One region of the Exiguobacterium sp. K1 genome, then DNA from elsewhere that is predicted to be linked to it. Evidence: a T-box and tRNA genes for the amino acid it is inferred to sense, from the RefSeq annotation. Region 1 holds a T-box; the other holds one or more tRNA genes.
What was found. A T-box is a leader RNA that pairs with one kind of tRNA and senses whether it is charged. The one in region 1 lies ahead of ileS (isoleucine--tRNA ligase), so its partner is inferred to be a tRNA-Ile.
Positions count from the first base shown of each region.

Region 2: it has a tRNA-Ile gene. The T-box ahead of ileS (isoleucine--tRNA ligase) is inferred to sense a tRNA for this amino acid. The anticodon was not compared.

Region 1 covers NZ_JAOTIT010000001.1:366,265-374,526, forward strand. The annotation lists gene N7U64_RS01795 (cell division protein FtsQ/DivIB) at 1-29, shown strand, start outside; gene ftsA (cell division protein FtsA) at 259-1,563, shown strand; gene ftsZ (cell division protein FtsZ) at 1,602-2,762, shown strand; gene pgeF (peptidoglycan editing factor PgeF) at 2,845-3,621, shown strand; gene N7U64_RS01815 (YggS family pyridoxal phosphate-dependent enzyme) at 3,608-4,279, shown strand; gene N7U64_RS01820 (cell division protein SepF) at 4,481-4,804, shown strand; gene N7U64_RS01825 (YggT family protein) at 4,807-5,079, shown strand; gene N7U64_RS01830 (RNA-binding protein) at 5,079-5,852, shown strand; gene N7U64_RS01835 (DivIVA domain-containing protein) at 5,879-6,400, shown strand; T-box leader at 6,401-6,628, shown strand; gene ileS (isoleucine--tRNA ligase) at 6,686-8,262, shown strand, end outside.
Region 2 covers NZ_JAOTIT010000003.1:203,739-212,000, reverse strand. The annotation lists gene pstC (phosphate ABC transporter permease subunit PstC) at 1-509, opposite strand, end outside; gene N7U64_RS08675 (PstS family phosphate ABC transporter substrate-binding protein) at 605-1,549, opposite strand; gene N7U64_RS08670 (penicillin-binding protein 2) at 1,775-3,847, opposite strand; gene N7U64_RS08665 (superoxide dismutase) at 3,986-4,594, opposite strand; gene N7U64_RS08660 (alpha-amylase) at 4,688-6,148, opposite strand; tRNA gene N7U64_RS08655 (tRNA-Ile) at 6,279-6,352, opposite strand; tRNA gene N7U64_RS08650 (tRNA-Met) at 6,364-6,437, opposite strand; gene N7U64_RS08645 (Na/Pi cotransporter family protein) at 6,557-8,197, opposite strand.

The sequences.
Region 1 (8,262 bases):
ATTTCAAACCATATAAAGGTAAAAAATAGTAAATAACACCCTGTATTAGACGGGTTTGACAAACGTTTGTTTTCATTAGTAGGAAAGCGGACACATCGTCATCAAATCGTAATCTATTAGATGGGTAAGTTAGACAATAACTTCTTTTCGTGAGGTTTTTTATAGTGTAGACTTAAACGAGAAGAAGATTGTCTCGATTCCTGTAAATATAAACAGGAACGACAGGATTAGTATTATGAAAGTGGAGGTGTCACTCCCATGGAAACGAAAGGTACGATTGCCGCACTAGATATTGGGACATCGGAAGTGAAACTCATCGTCGGTGAACTTCTAGGTGGAACACTGAATGTCTTAGCGGAAGGGTCTGCACCATCTGCAGGCGTCAAGCGAGGTGTCATCGTCGACATCGATCAAACAGTAAATGCCATTAAACAAGCGGTTGCAGAAGTGGAGCGCACACTCGGTGAACCGATTGGTGAAGTATATGTAGCAATTTCCGGTGAGCACATCCAAGTCAAGGATTGCCAAGGGATGACATCAATCAAAGGGGAAGATAACGAAATCACGGATGATGATGTGAAGGATGTCCTTCATTCTGCCATGGTGATGCGGATTCCAAACGAATTGAGCGTTGTCGATGTTTTACCTAAAACGTTTACTGTCGATCAGCAGACGGAGATCACAGATCCACGTGGCATGATCGGTTATCGTCTAGAAGTGACAGGGAAGCTGATTATCGGAGCGAAGACGATTCTACATAGCATCAAACGTTCCATCGAACGAGCTGGGTTGGAACTTGCGGGGTATGTGCTGGAAAGTTTGGCCGTCTCACGAATTGCAGCTTCGATTGATGAATTGGAACTCGGTGTCGGAATCGTTGATATCGGACATGAAACGACCACTCTTTCAATTTACGAAAAAAATGATTTAGTGTACTCAACGACACTTTCGTATGGCGGAGATCATCTGACACGCGATTTGACGTATAAAATGAATTGTAAATACCAAGATGCAAAACTCGCCAAAGAAGAATATGGTGTCGCACTGGAAGCACTCGGAGACCCGGAAGAGAAAGTTTCCTACGTGACGATTAACGGAGAACACCGTTTCGAACCACAGACGGAGATCGGTTTTGTACTGGAAGCCCGTCTGGAAGAGATTTTTGAAATGATCCAGAAACGAATGACACAAGCCGGATATGCACAAATGAACAGCGGCATCATTCTTTGTGGCGGCAGTTCTTCCTTACCAGGAATTGACCAACTCGGTAAGCGGATCTTTAAACAAAGCGTGAACGTGTATCAACCAGCCAGCTTAGGGATTCGTCATCCGAAGTATGCTGTCGCTGCCGGAATGTTACGCTACGTGCTGTCACGCAGTGCCGTTTCGAAGTCAGGGTTTGACCGGGCGGACGAAAAGGGAATAGCCGCACAAGGACGTGAGCAAGAAGAGTTACTTGCACACCCTTCCCAACCTTCAGTACGCGAAGAGCGACCACAGAAGGAACAGCCTCCAAAAGAGCGGAAGTCATTCAGCAGTTTCTTTGAGAAATTTTTCGGCTAAATAAAAAATTATCAGTAAAAAAATAGGGGGCCCCTTTTATGTTGCATTTTGATGAAATGATGGACCAAGTAGCTAAAATCAAAGTCATCGGAGTAGGTGGCGGTGGTTCAAACGCTGTCAACCGAATGATTGAACATGGTGTCCAAGGCGTAGAATTCATCGCTGTCAATACGGATGCACAAGCTCTAAACATGTCACAGGCGGATGTAAAACTTCAACTGGGAGCAAAACTGACACGTGGTCTTGGTGCCGGAGCAAATCCGGAAATCGGTAAGAAAGCTGCCGAAGAAAGCCGCGAACAGTTGACAGAAATTCTATCTGGTGCCGATATGGTTTTCGTAACAGCAGGAATGGGTGGCGGTACCGGAACAGGTGCAGCACCGGTCATCGCTGAAATTTCTAAAGAAATCGGTGCGTTGACAGTAGGTGTCGTCACAAAACCTTTCATGTTCGAAGGCCGCAAACGGATGCAACATGCTGTTTCAGGCGTGCAGAACTTTAAAGAAAAAGTCGATACACTCATCGTCATTCCGAATGATAAATTGCTTGAAATCGTCGATCGTAACACGCCGATGCTTGAAGCCTTTAAAGAAGCCGATAACGTGCTTCGTCAAGGTGTTCAAGGGATTACGGACTTAATCGCCGTTCCGGGTCTCATTAACTTGGACTTCGCGGATGTTAAAACGATCATGACGGAAAAAGGTTCAGCATTGATGGGTGTCGGTGTTGCAACGGGTGAACACCGTGCGACAGAAGCCGCGAAAAAAGCGATTTCGAGTCCATTGCTTGAAACATCGATCGAAGGTGCAAAAGGCGTCTTGATGAATATCACCGGTAGTGCGAACTTGAGCCTTTACGAAGTAACGGAAGCTGCTCAAATCGTTCAAAGCGCTGCGGACGAAGAAGTCAACTTAATCTTCGGATCAGTCATCAATGACAACTTGGAAGACGAAATCATTGTTACGGTCATCGCAACGGAATTCGAAAACGAGCCACTCGATTTTGAAATCCCGTCAGCACAAGAAATGATGAAAAACCTGCTCAAGAAAAAGCAGGCATCGACACCATCACCGGTAGCTGAAGAACCTAAACCGCAAGTCGAAGAGACACCTATTAGCTCGAACCAAGAATCAGCAAAAGGGTCAGATGTCGAAGAGACGATGGATATTCCTTCTTTCCTTCGCCGGAATAATCGTTAATTCGATATTCCCGGGACACGACTGCTAGATCAAGAGGTGTCGCGTAAGCGACACCTCTTTTTTTAAAAAAGGATGGGATGAGATGTTTGGTCAATGGATAAAATGGGATACCCCGACAGGAACGGTCCGTGCAGCGTTTACGACAAAGTTTTCAGCACCTCACGGTCAAGGCAACTTAGGACTGCATGTAAAAGATGATCCGGAAGGTGTCATTAAAAATCGTGAAGTCATCGTGCGGCAACTGGATTTAGCCCTGGAAAACTCAGTATGGGCTGAACAGGTGCACGGCAATCATGTCGAGCAAGTAACGACCCTCGAGTCCGGTCGTGGATCCTCAGATTACGAAACGGCAATCAAGGGTACAGATGGACTGGTGACAACGGATTCAAACGTCTTATTGATGATGCTGTTTGCAGACTGTGTGCCGCTCCTTTTCTGTGATCCGCGGACAGGTATCATTGCAAACGTTCACGCCGGCTGGCGCGGAACGGTTGCCAACATCGTCGAAGCCACATTGACAAAGATGGAACAAGCCGGTGCCGAACGTTCTTCGATTCAGATGGTGATCGGACCCTCGATCCGGGAATGTTGTTATGAAGTCGATGGTCCTGTTCTTGAGGCGGTTGACCAACTGAACTTGGAAGAGTCTCCTTATACTAAAAAAGAAGACGGAAAAGCTATGTTATCACTTCAAAAAACCAATGCCATGTTAGCCGAACGCAGTGGTGTCGGTGATGTGCTGGATACAGGAATCTGTACGAACTGCCAGGCGGAAGACTACTTCTCCTATCGTCATGGGGATCATGGTGGACGGTTTGCCAGTTTGATTGTAAAGGAGTCTCTCGATGTCAATTTCTGAAAATGTACAACAAGTCCGACAAAACATGAAACAGGCGTATGAAAAGACCGATCAAAAAAAGCAGGTACAATTGATTGGCGTGACGAAATCAGTTTCAAGTGAAGTGGCGGCGGAGTTGCTGGCGGCAGGTATAACGGCACTGGGTGAGAATCGTCCGGAAGGATTGACCGACAAACAAACGGTCTTAGGACGTGCGGCCTGTGAGTGGCATTTTATCGGAACACTGCAGACCCGTAAAGTCCGGCAAGTCATTGATCGGATTGACGTGTTACATTCCTTGGACCGCTTGCATCTTGCGGAAGAAATCAATAAACGTGCCAAGCAGCCAGTCGATTGTTTTGTGCAAGTCAACGTTTCTGGTGAAGAATCCAAGCAGGGGATTGATCCGGAAGATGTCCACTCATTTTTGCATGAGGTAGGACAATATCCGATGGTCCGTGTAATCGGACTGATGACGATGGCTCCGTTGACAGAAGACGAACAAGTACTCCGTTCGGTTTTTCGTTCACTTCGTGTCTTGCGAGACGAAGTGGCAACCCGTCAACTCCCGCATGCACCGTGCACGGAATTGTCGATGGGGATGTCATCGGACTATCAGATTGCCATTGAAGAAGGCGCGACATATGTCCGAATCGGTACGACGTTAGTCCAGTCATAAATTGCCTAGATATACGAAAGGAGAATTGATATGGGATTCAAAACAAAAATGCAAAATCTATTTCTCGGTAATACAGACGATTTAGATGAACTCGAATATGAAAATGATGCTACAATAAATAAAGGTAGAGGTGCATCACAGCAAGAATATGACGAGTATTATGAGGATTCTACCCCTACTGTTACTCAAAAGGAGGACCCTGTGAGACAATCGAACATCGTACCCATTCATACAAAAAAGGCGAAATCACAAGTCATTCTCAGTGAGCCGCGTGTGTTTAACGAAGCACAGGAAATCGGCGAACATCTTCGTCAAAATCGTGCTGTCATCGTGAACATGCAACGGATGTCTAAAGATCAATCACGCCAAATGATTAATTTCCTGTCAGGTGTCGTGTTTGCTCTTGATGGAACGATTACGACTATAAGTCAAAATACACTCCTCTGTGTACCGAACAACGTCGAGCTGGCCGGAAGTATCTCAAATCTGCTCGGTGAAGATGATATCAACCATAAGGGGTGGTAAGCATGGATTCGCAAGTCATGTACGCAATCGGTCGTACACTCAGCACGTTACTTCAATATTACAGCTACGTCATGATTGCCTATATTTTATTATCGTGGTTCCCAAATGCACGTGAATCACGATTCGGTCAAGTTCTGGCCATGTTAGTCGAACCTTTCCTCGCACCGTTCCGACGGATTATCCCGCCCATCGGAGGTATGCTTGACATTTCACCTATCGTTGCCTTTTTAGTGCTTAATTTGGCACAGGCAGGCATTCGAGCGATCTTCTTCTAATGAGCGTTTATGATCATTATCGCGGACATGAGCGGGAGTTCGTCGATCTCGTCCTAAACTGGATCGACCATGTCGAAGCGACCTACACATTTAAAGTGACAGACTTTCTGGATCCGCGTGAACAACAGATTACCCGAGAACTTGTCGGAACAAAATGTGCCCTCTTTTTTGAGGGCGGTTTTGAAGGTGCGGAACGACAGCGTGCCCTCATTGCCCCTGATTATTACGAGCTTGATGCCAACGATTTTGATATCGCCATTTATCGTATCCATTATCCCACAAAATTCGTCGAGCTCTCGCATCGCCAGGTGACAGGGACATTACTAAACGTCGGATTAAAACGAGGGAAATTCGGTGACGTCGTCATCCAAGATCAACTCGTCCAGTTCGCCGTCGCGAAAGAAGTGGCTTCTTATATTGAAGCGAACGTCGATCGTGCGGGGAAAACCAAGATCCGGTTGTCACTCGTGGATTCAGAAGAACAGTTGAAAATCAAGGATCAAGAATGGCAGGAAGAACTGGGATTTGTCAGTTCGCTCCGTTTTGATACGGTCGTCAGTGAAATCCTTGGATTTTCAAGACAAAAAGCGCAAAGCCTGATTAAGCAGGGTGAAAGTAAAGTCAATTATAAAATCGTTGAAGATCCGAGCTTTTTGTTAGAGGAAGGCGATTTACTGTCACTTCGCGGAACGGGACGTGTCAAGTTAATTGCCGTACTCGGTTCAACGAAACGGGACCGGATCAAACTGCAATACGGTCTGCTAAAAGGATAACCAACAAGCTGAGGGAGGATTTCATCATGCCATTGACGCCACTTGATATTCACAATAAGGAATTTACACGTAAGTTTCGCGGCTATGACGAAGATGAGGTCAATGAATTTCTTGATCAAGTCATCAAAGATTTTGAATTGTTGCTCCGGGAAAACCGTCAACAGCAAGAAGTCATTCAAAACATGCAGTCTCGTGTCGATTACTTCAGCTCGATGGAGGAAACGCTAAACAAATCCATCATCGTGGCACAAGAAGCGGCAGAAGAAGTCAAAGCGAATGCGACGAAAGAAGCGAGCCTCATCGTCAAACAAGCAGAACGGGAAGCCGAACAACTGCAGGATGCAGCACAGCGCCGAGCGCAGCGGACTGATTTTGAAGTCGAACAGATGCGTAAAAAAATCGAATTGTACCGTAATCGATTCAAAGTATTGATCGACGCACAGATGGAATTGTTGACGAGCCACGACTGGGATGCATTTGATAGTTCGACCCGGGGTGTGCTTGACGAGATTCCGGCAGTTGCGTATAATGACGACGATGTCGTATAAGTTAAATCATTGAGAAGGACACGTCTTTTATCTAAATACTGTCAGCGAATCGGGGACCGGTGTGAGCCCGATCAGTCAAGGATAAAAGGTATCCCCTTTGAGTGTGGAACTGAACCTGTTCAGTAAGTTCCACCGTTTCGCCTCCGTTATCAGGCTCTTAAGTGGTAATCCGTTTTTCAGGGTTGCTAGTAGGGTGGTACCGCGAGTTCAAGCCAACTCGTCCCTATCAGGGGATGTGTTTGGCTTTTTTTGTACGCAAAATTCAGATAAGTGAGGGAATGCCAGATGGAATACAAAGATACGTTATTGATGATGAAAACGGAATTTCTAATGCGGGGAAACCTGCCGAAACGTGAGCCGGATATGCAGGCACGTTGGAACGAGATGAATCTGTATGAAGCCGTCCAGGAGAAAAATGCCGGCAAGCCGACATTCATTCTTCATGATGGTCCTCCTTACGCTAACGGAGACATCCACATGGGACACGGATTAAACAAAGTCTTAAAAGACATCGTCGTCCGTTACAAGTCGATGAACGGGTTCCGTTCTCCGTATGTACCGGGTTGGGATACGCACGGACTTCCGATCGAAACAGCGCTTCAAAAAGCGGGTGTCGACCGGAAGTCGATGTCGGTCGCAGAATTCCGTGAGCTGTGTGCTAAATATGCATTAGAGCAAGTCGATCACCAACGGGAACAATTCAAGCGTCTTGGTGTTCTCGGTGACTACGACAATCCATACATCACGTTACAACCGGAATTCGAAGCGGCACAAATCCGTCTGTTCGGTGATATGGCGAATAAAGGATACATCTATAAAGGGAAAAAGCCGGTCTACTGGTCGCCGTCTTCGGAGTCTGCTCTCGCAGAAGCAGAAATCGAATATCAGGATAAACGTTCGGCTGCAATCTATGTGGCGTTCCAAGTCATGGACGGAAAAAACATCCTGGAGCCGACGGATCATTTCGTCATCTGGACGACAACACCTTGGACGATTCCGGCGAACCTCGGGATCTCTGTCAGCGGTGAGTTGACGTATGCTCGGATTGAGCACGAAGGAAAAGGCTATATCGTCGCCGAAACACTCGTACCGGAAGTCATCGAAGCCCTCGGCTGGGAAGGTGCGACGATCGGTCGTGTCTTCGACGGAGCCGACTTTGAATACATCAAAGCGAAACATCCGCTCTATGACCGCGAATCACTTGTCATGCTCGGCGATCATGTTACGGCAGAAGCGACGGGTGTCGTTCATACTGCGCCTGGACACGGGGAAGATGACTTCCGAATCGGTCAAGCGTACGGTCTTGATGTCCTTTGTCCGGTCGACGACAAAGGGGTCATGACGGCAGAAGCACCTGGTTTTGAAGGATTATTCTATGAAGATGCCAACAAAGAAATCGGTGTGGCACTAGAAGAAGCCGGTGCATTGTTAAAACTGTCGTTCATCAAACACTCGTATCCGCACGACTGGCGGACGAAAAAACCGGTTATCTTCCGGGCGACACCACAGTGGTTTGCTTCGATCAAAGATTTCCGGGCGGAGATCCTCGATGAAATCAAAGAAGTTCAGTGGGTACCGGAGTGGGGCGAAACACGTCTTCACAACATGTTCAAAGACCGCGGAGACTGGGTCATTTCCCGTCAACGCGCGTGGGGTGTCCCATTGCCGATCTTCTATGCTGAAGACGGTACGGGAATCGTCACACCGGAAACAATCGACCACATCGCCAATCTGTTTGCCGCTCACGGATCAAATGTCTGGTATGAGCGCGAAGCCGTTGATCTGTTACCGGAAGGCTTTACGCATCCGGCAAGCCCGAACGGCATCTTCAAAAAAGAGACGGATATCATGGACGTCTGGTT
Region 2 (8,262 bases), on a different contig from region 1:
CCCGGACTTAATGCGTTATAAATCGCAAGACCCGGAATAAGTTTTACGAGTAACGGTGTAACGAATGTCAAGGCGAAGAATCCGAAAACGATTGTCGGAACACCTGCTAAGACTTCAAGAATCGGTTTGAGAACACGACGGGCGCGTTCTGATGCATACTCACTCAAATAAATCGCAGAAGTGAGTCCGATCGGCACGGCAACTAGCATCGCAATCACGGTAATTTCAAGTGTTCCGACGACAAGTGGCCAAATTCCGTACTCCGGTTGAGAGTTCAGCGGGTACCAGCTTGTGCTGCCGAAGAATTCTTTGAACGAAACAACTTCAAAGAAGTGTTCTGTTTCAATAACTAACGTGAGAATGATGCCGATGGTCGTAACGACGGATACGAACGCACAGAGAAACAATACGATCGGCATAATACGTTCCATGATGTTTTTCATACTAAATTTTTGTTGTCGGTTCTTTTGGATCAGCTCGCGAACCGATTTGTTTGATGATGGATTCACCCTTCTTCGCTCCCTACTTCATCATACCTACATAAGAACGGGGCCCCAAAAAAGGGAGATTCCCCTTTTTTCGGGCCGTCCTCGTGTAATGATGGTTATTTCATTGCATCTTCGATGGCTTTTGTGTTTTCATCGTAACGATCTTGCGGCATTTTGATATAGCCGACTTCTTCCGATAAGTCTCCAGCATTTTCATTTGTGAATTTAACGAAGTCCGCGACTTGTTTTTTGTCTTTCAACGACTTGTTGTTGACGTACGTATAAATTTCACGTGACAGCGGGTAAGAAAGATCTTTGATCGTTTCCGGTGTTGGATCGACTGCGTCTTTTCCTTCAGCCGAAAGCGGTACTTCTTTTAACTTATCTTTGTTTTCCGCGTAATAAGCGTATCCGAAGTAACCAATCGCACCTTTTGTTCCTTCGACTCCTTTGACAAGGACGTTATCATCTTCTGAAAGCTGAACATCTTTACGCATATCTTTTTTCTCAAGAACTTTTTCTGAGAAGAAATCAAATGTTCCGGAATCTTTACCCGGACTGAAGAATTTGATTGGTTCTGCTGGATAAGAAGAATCGACATCTTTCCATGTCTTCACATTCGGATCCAACCAGATTTTCTCTAACTGGTCGAGTGTCATTTCTTTGACCCATGTGTTCTCTTTACTGATTGCGACTGTTAATCCGTCGTAAGCAAGAGCTAATTTTGTGTATTCAATGCTATTTTTTTCAGCTTCTGCTGCTTCTTCTTCTTTAATTTCACGCGAGGCGTTTGAAAGGTCTGTTTCACCAACGACAAAACGTTTGAATCCGCCGCCAGTACCGGATACTCCGACCGTGACATCAACGTCTGGTTGTTCGATCGAATATTCTTCACCAACAGCTTCCATGATTGGGAAGACTGTTGAAGATCCATCAATAGCGATCTTTCCTGAAAGATCTGAAGAACTTGAAGAGCCGCCTTTGTCATTACCGCATGCCGCACCGACTACTGCGATTGAAGCTACCGTTGTGATAAGTGCTGTTTTTTTCATCCAAGACATGATTAATTTTCCTCCTCGAAGTATGTCGCTGGTCACGCTACGACTTTATATCCGTTTTCCTTACAAGACTTATACTACCGATGAACTATTAAACCAAAATGAATCCAACGTAAAAGAATTGTAAAGGCGTGTATTTCCGCGTTTACAAACTCAACTCCATTAGAAAAACAGGTCAATCCATACAAAAAAAAGCGAAGATGAGTTTCCTCACCTTCGCTTCACTAGTTAATTTGGCTTAGTCTGCCATGGAACGTCTTTCACATTAAAGTACGCTTTCACTAAATCATGACCAATTTTCGAGTTGACGGTTTCCTGCTCCATATATGGAAGGAACACGGCCCATGCCATCTCCGGATTGTCGTACGGTGCCCAGCCGACCAAGTTCGAGTTTAATGAACGAACCGGTTGTCCGCTGCCGTCCCGAAGCGCAATGCCGTCTTCGCCGTATACACTGACCTGAGCCGTTCCCGTTTTCGCTGCCGCATCAATGCCGGTTTGGGCGATGATTTTGGCTGTCCCGCGTTCCCCTTTGACAACGCGGTGGAATCCTTCGCGGACATGATCAATGTTCGCTTGACTGACTTCAATCCGGTTTAAATAGTTCGTTTTAAAGCTGTAATCGACTTTTTTCGTTTCGTCTTCAATCGAGTTCGAAGCCAAGACTTCTTTTAAGAAGTGCGGTTGCACCCGGTATCCGCCGTTTGCGAGTGTCGAAACATACTGCGCCACTTGAAGCGGTGTAAAAGCATCATACTGACCAATCACTCGGTCCATCAAGAGTGTGACACGGTCCGGCGTCCCTTGTACCCCTTTGGCTTCGTATGGCAAATCGATGCCTGTCGTCACACCGAGACCAAACTGACTGTAATAATTCTGCATAATCGCTGCCGCCGCATCGACGCTTGCACCGGCGACACCGTTACTCGGATATTTTGCCATCCGCATCGCAATGTTAAACATGTAGACGTTTGACGAACGCTCTAGTGCCGTTAAGTCCGTAATCGGTCCCATATTCACATACGATCCTTTTTTCGTACCACCAATCGTGATCGGTGCATCATTGATGACTTCGTTTTGACGGATAACGCCTTCTTCAAGTCCCATCGCGACCGTTGCCCCTTTAATCGTCGAACCGATTTGCAGGGAAGTCAACACGTTATTGATCGCAACATCACTGAATTTATTGGTTGCCGTATCGAGCTTCTGTCCGGACATGGCCAAAATCTCACCGGTTTTCGGATTCATGACAACGGCATATCCTTCTTTCAGATAACCGCTTCCCATGCCGCGGCCCATCTTGATCGCCTGCTGCAGGATCTGGTCAACTTGTTTGTTGTATTCTGCATCAACCGTTAAGACGAGGTCTTTTCCGGACTCGCCTTCTTCCCGGTTCGGCTCACCGACCGGTTCACCGTTAAACGTTTCATAGACATCGTATGCCGGTTTCCCGCGGAGCAGGTCTTCATACTGCTGTTCAAGGAATGACGTTCCGACCCGGTCATTTAAACTGTATCCTTTTGCTTTAAACTCCGCCTGCTGTTCAGCCGGAATTTTCGAGTACTTCCCGAAGATGTTCCGCAGCGTTCCTTCATACGGATAAGAGCGTTCATAAAACGGCTCCACCGATACACCTTTTAAATCTTCAAGGTTCTCATCGATAATCGCCATTTCCTTTGCGCTCGCTCCTAATTTAACGAGCTGCGGGTCAAGCGCATAACCGACTTCCATGTTGTGTTTGATAGCGATGATTTCCATCGTCTTATCATCAAAGTCGATATCTTTTTTCGTAATCGTATCGAGACGGATTTGATCCTGTTCCGAAATCGACAGCTTGTTCTGCTTTTCCGCATCTGGATAACGTTTTTCTACCGCCTGCTTATAGCGTCGATCTGATTCTTCACCGTTGACGGCTACCCAGTAATCTTTCATGTCGCGTTCCGTTACTTTCCAATCGCCTTTCGGAAGATTGATAATCGCCGCAAGACGAGAGGCGATTTCAATCCGTTCGTCGACTTTCGTATTTTGGGAACGACGGTAGACAATTGAATATTTCGAAATCGTATCGACCAACAACCTTCCGTCCCGGTCATAAATCTTTCCGCGCGGAACTTCATATTTCGATGCGATCATTTCCGTCTTTTGGACTTCCCGTGAAATCTTTTCACCATTCACAATCTGGACGACACCTAAGCGAAAGATTAAAATCGCAAACAATAAAAATACTACAAAAAACATTAAGTTAAGGCGAAGCGGCAGATGATTCCGCCGTTTTCCCTTCACCGTGATTCGTTTCGCCATGGCGTACTCCCCTATCGTTCAAAAAGTCATCTTGTTTCATTATATAGAAGGAAACTTTCCATAACAACCTATCCCATCATTTTCCGCATTAAAAAAAACATCGATTCCCAGAACAGGAACCGATGTTTAATCTCACGATTATTTTGCGTCAGCGTAAAGTTTTGCCACGTGATCCCAGTCAACGACGTTGAAGAATGCGTTGATGTAATCCGGACGACGGTTTTGATAGTTGAGGTAATACGCATGTTCCCAAACATCAAGTCCAAGAATCGGCGTTTTCCCTTCCATGACTGGTGTGTCTTGGTTTGGTGTTGAAACGACTGCTAATTTGCCGCCGTCAACGATAAGCCACGCCCAGCCTGAACCGAAACGTGTTGTTGCTGCTTTTGTAAACTCATCTTTGAATGCATCAAATGAACCGAATGCTTCATCGATTGCTGAAGCAAGTTCTCCAGTTGGAGCTGCTCCGTCGTTCTTTTTCAAGAGTTTCCAGAAGAACGAGTGGTTCCAGTGACCGCCACCATTGTTACGGACAGCTGTTTGAATGTTTGCAGGAAGTGAATCAAGGTTTTGAAGTAATTCTTCAAGTGATTTCCCTTCGTGCTCTGACCCTTCAAGTGCTGCATTCACGTTAGTGACATACGTATTGTGGTGTTTAGAGTGGTGAATCTCCATCGTACGAGCATCGATATGTGGCTCCAGCGCATCATAAGCGTAGCCGAGTTCTGGTAATTCAAATTTTGACATTTTCATGTCCCCCTTTATCCTATTTTCGGAATTTCAGTACTCTTTAAGACTAGCAAAAATAGTTGGTCAGGCGCAAGCAATGACCCTTAGAAATTACTGTTCGTCACGCGGGGCAAATACAGAGACACCGCCGCCCGGAACCGGGAAAACACCGAATCCTTCTTCATCGATTACAACAGGCTCTTCCTGGTGGTTTGTATAATCGAACCACTCTTCTCCGGCACGTGTTTCGCCGACGAACATCCGTTTTTCGCACATATCCGCATTTGAGAGCAGGACGGCACATCCCGAATTCGGGAATTCTTCGACACCACGGCGGACCCAGCCGACACAATGTGCATCATCCATATAATCTTCCTGTTCTCCGTATGCTTTATGGTAACGCGTATACAACAATGCATCGATCATCTCTTTTTTACCTTCGACCGGGTGCGGTCCTTGGACACCATAGTAGTCGCCATAGAAGACACATGGATAACCGTCTTTACGTAATAAAACAGAGGCATATGCATGTTGTTTAAACCAGTCATCAATCCATGACTCAAGCGATTCGCCCGGTTGGGAATCATGGTTATCAACAAATGTCACGGCATTCGTCGGGTGGGATTCGACGAGTGTATCCGCAAACAACGTCGTCAAATCAAAATCCTGTCCTTGTTGCGACGCTTCATGGAATTTATAGTGAAGCGGCACATCAAACAAATCAATCGTATAATCGACACTGTCTAAGAACTGGCGGCAGTCATCTAAGTCCGACTTCCAAAATTCGCCGACCATATAAAAACCGTCCGGATCGTCTCCGATCATTGACTTCGCGAACTCGTTGACGAATTCATAGTTGATGTGTTTGATGGCATCCAAACGGAAACCTTGGCAATTGATTGTTTCTTTAAACCAGTTTCCCCAGTTGATCATTTCTTGTCGGACTTCCGGATGATTGTAATCGATGTTAGCGAACATCAGATAATCATAGTTCCCGAATTCGTTGTCGACTTGATCGTTCCAATCTTTATTTTTACCGGAAATCTTAAAGACACCCGTTTTTTCTTCCCGTGCATCAAAATCTGTTCCATTAAAGAATTCATGTGTCCAGATGAAATCCGAGTATTTACCGTTTCGTCCCGGGAACGTAAACTTCGTCCAGGCCTCGATTTCAAACTCTTCTGAAATTTCTTTCGAACGGTCTTCCGGATGTACTTCCACGACGTTAATCGTTTCGAGCTCATCGGCTGCCGCTTTATGGTTCATGACGACATCGGCGTAAACGGCGATATCATTTTCATGTGCGACTTGAATAGCTTCGATCAACTCGTCTTTTGTTCCGTACTTCGTGCGGACTGTTCCTTTTTGGTCGAACTCTCCTAAATCATAGACATCGTAAATGCCATACCCTGTATCTTCATCTGATTGTCCCTTTGACGCTGGTGGAATCCAAACAGATGTGATGCCTGCAGCACGCAGTTCCGGCGCTCTCTCTTTCAAGCGTTGCCAATGCTTCCCATCATTCTCTACATGCCACTCAAAAAACTGCATCATCGTATGGTTACGTTCCATCTCTCTTCGCTCTCCCTTAAATTGCCATAGTATGAATATTATTGTATGAACATTATTACAATATCTTTAATATTCCCCAAGCAACCAAAAATAAACGCACACCCTAAAAAAAGAGTGTACGTTTATACAATGGACCCTGCAGGACTCGAACCTGCGACCGGACGGTTATGAGCCGTCAGCTCTAACCAGCTGAGCTAAGGGTCCTTAAGTAATAGTAGCGGCGGAGGGAGTCGAACCCACGACCTCACGGGTATGAACCGTACGCTCTAGCCAGCTGAGCTACACCGCCATGATGGTTAAAAACAACTAATATTAGATTACTAAAACCGTTCTGAAATGTCAATAAATTATCTTGAAAAAATAAAGAGGAATTTCTATTCAGAAATTCCTCTTTATTCATATTTTCATTTATGCCGTTCCAGAACGTTGCTCAAGCACCAAATCCGTAATGTTAACAGCATGGTCCCCAATCCGTTCGAGGTTCGACAACAAATCAACAAAAATCATACCGGCTTGACCTGTACATTCGCCTGCGTTGACCCGTAAGACATGATGTTTCCGGAATGATCGTTCGAGTGAATCGAGTTTTCCTTCCAGTTCAAGCACTTGCCGCGCCAGCGAAACATCGTCTAGTTCAACGGCTTTAACGGCTGTCTCGACGATTTTTTGCGTCAAGATGTACATTTCATCCAATTCTTTTTTCGCCTTTTCGGTAAACGTGATCCGGTTAACGATTTGGAAGTCAACCAGTTCGATGACGTTTTCGACATGATCACCGATCCGTTCAAAATCGTTGACCGCGTGCATGAGAAGCGAGTGATCATTTGATTCCCGTTCAGATAAGTCATGTGCTGCGACCTTAACAAGATAGCTTGTCACTTCCGTATTCAGATGATTGATTGCATATTCAATCTGACCGGCATCCGAAACATCCTTTTTATCGTGTGATTGCGTATAACGATGTGCTTTTTCAAGTGCGTCTTTCGAGAATTCTCCCATCCGCAACACTTCCAGTTTCGCCTGGCTTAACGCAAGTGACGACGACTGGTTCAAGATATTTTGATCGAGGTGGCGCGGTTTTGAATCGACGGTCGTATCCGTTCCAGGGACGACTTTTTGGACGAGCCATGCGATTTGTGCGATGAACCAGCATTGAATCAGCGTATTGACGACGTTAAACGTTCCGTGGGCAAAGGCAATCTGCATTTTCGGTTCCAAATCAAGTGCACCTGTGATCCACGTGATGAAACTTGAGAACAGCGGTAAAGCCAGCAGGAAAATGACTGTCCCGACGATGTTAAAGATGACGTGTGCCGCGGCTGTCCGTTTTGCCGCAATCGAAGCTCCGAGTGCAGCAAGGACTGCTGTGATTGTCGTCCCGATATTATCACCGAACAAGACCGGCAATGCCGCTTTGATATCGATCATTCCGCCGTCATACAATTCTTGTAATATCCCGATCGTCGCAGAGGATGATTGGACCAACATAGTAAAGACCGTTCCGACAAAAACACCGAGCAAAGGGCTATCCGACATCGATACCGTCAAATCACGGAACCATTCGCTTGATTCAAGCGGTGCCATTCCGTCTCCCATGAGCGTCAATCCATAAAAGAGCGCCCCGAAACCAAAGAAGATTTGACCGATGTATTGAATCCGTTCTTTATTGAAGAAGAAAATCAGGAACGCTCCGAGCGCAATCGCCGGGAGTGCCGCTTCCTTCACGTTAAAGCCGATGATAAAGGCAGTGATGGTCGTTCCGATGTTCGCCCCCATGACGACACCGATGGCTTGACGCAGGTTCATTAATCCGGCGCTGACCAGACCGACGACGATGACAGTTGTTCCGGATGATGACTGGATCAAGACCGTAACGACGATACCCGCTAAAATCCCGAGAAACGGGTTGGAGGTATATTTATCTAAAATGTACCGTAACCGGTCTCCCGCTGTTTTTTGAAGACCATCTCCCATATACTTAATACCGAATAGGAAAATACCGAGTCCACCGATAAAGGTGAAAATCATTTCCTGTAAATCATAGTTCATCTTGTCATCTCCTCATATAAAAAGTGGAATTGATTTGTTGTTAAGAATTCATTGATTCAACCTCC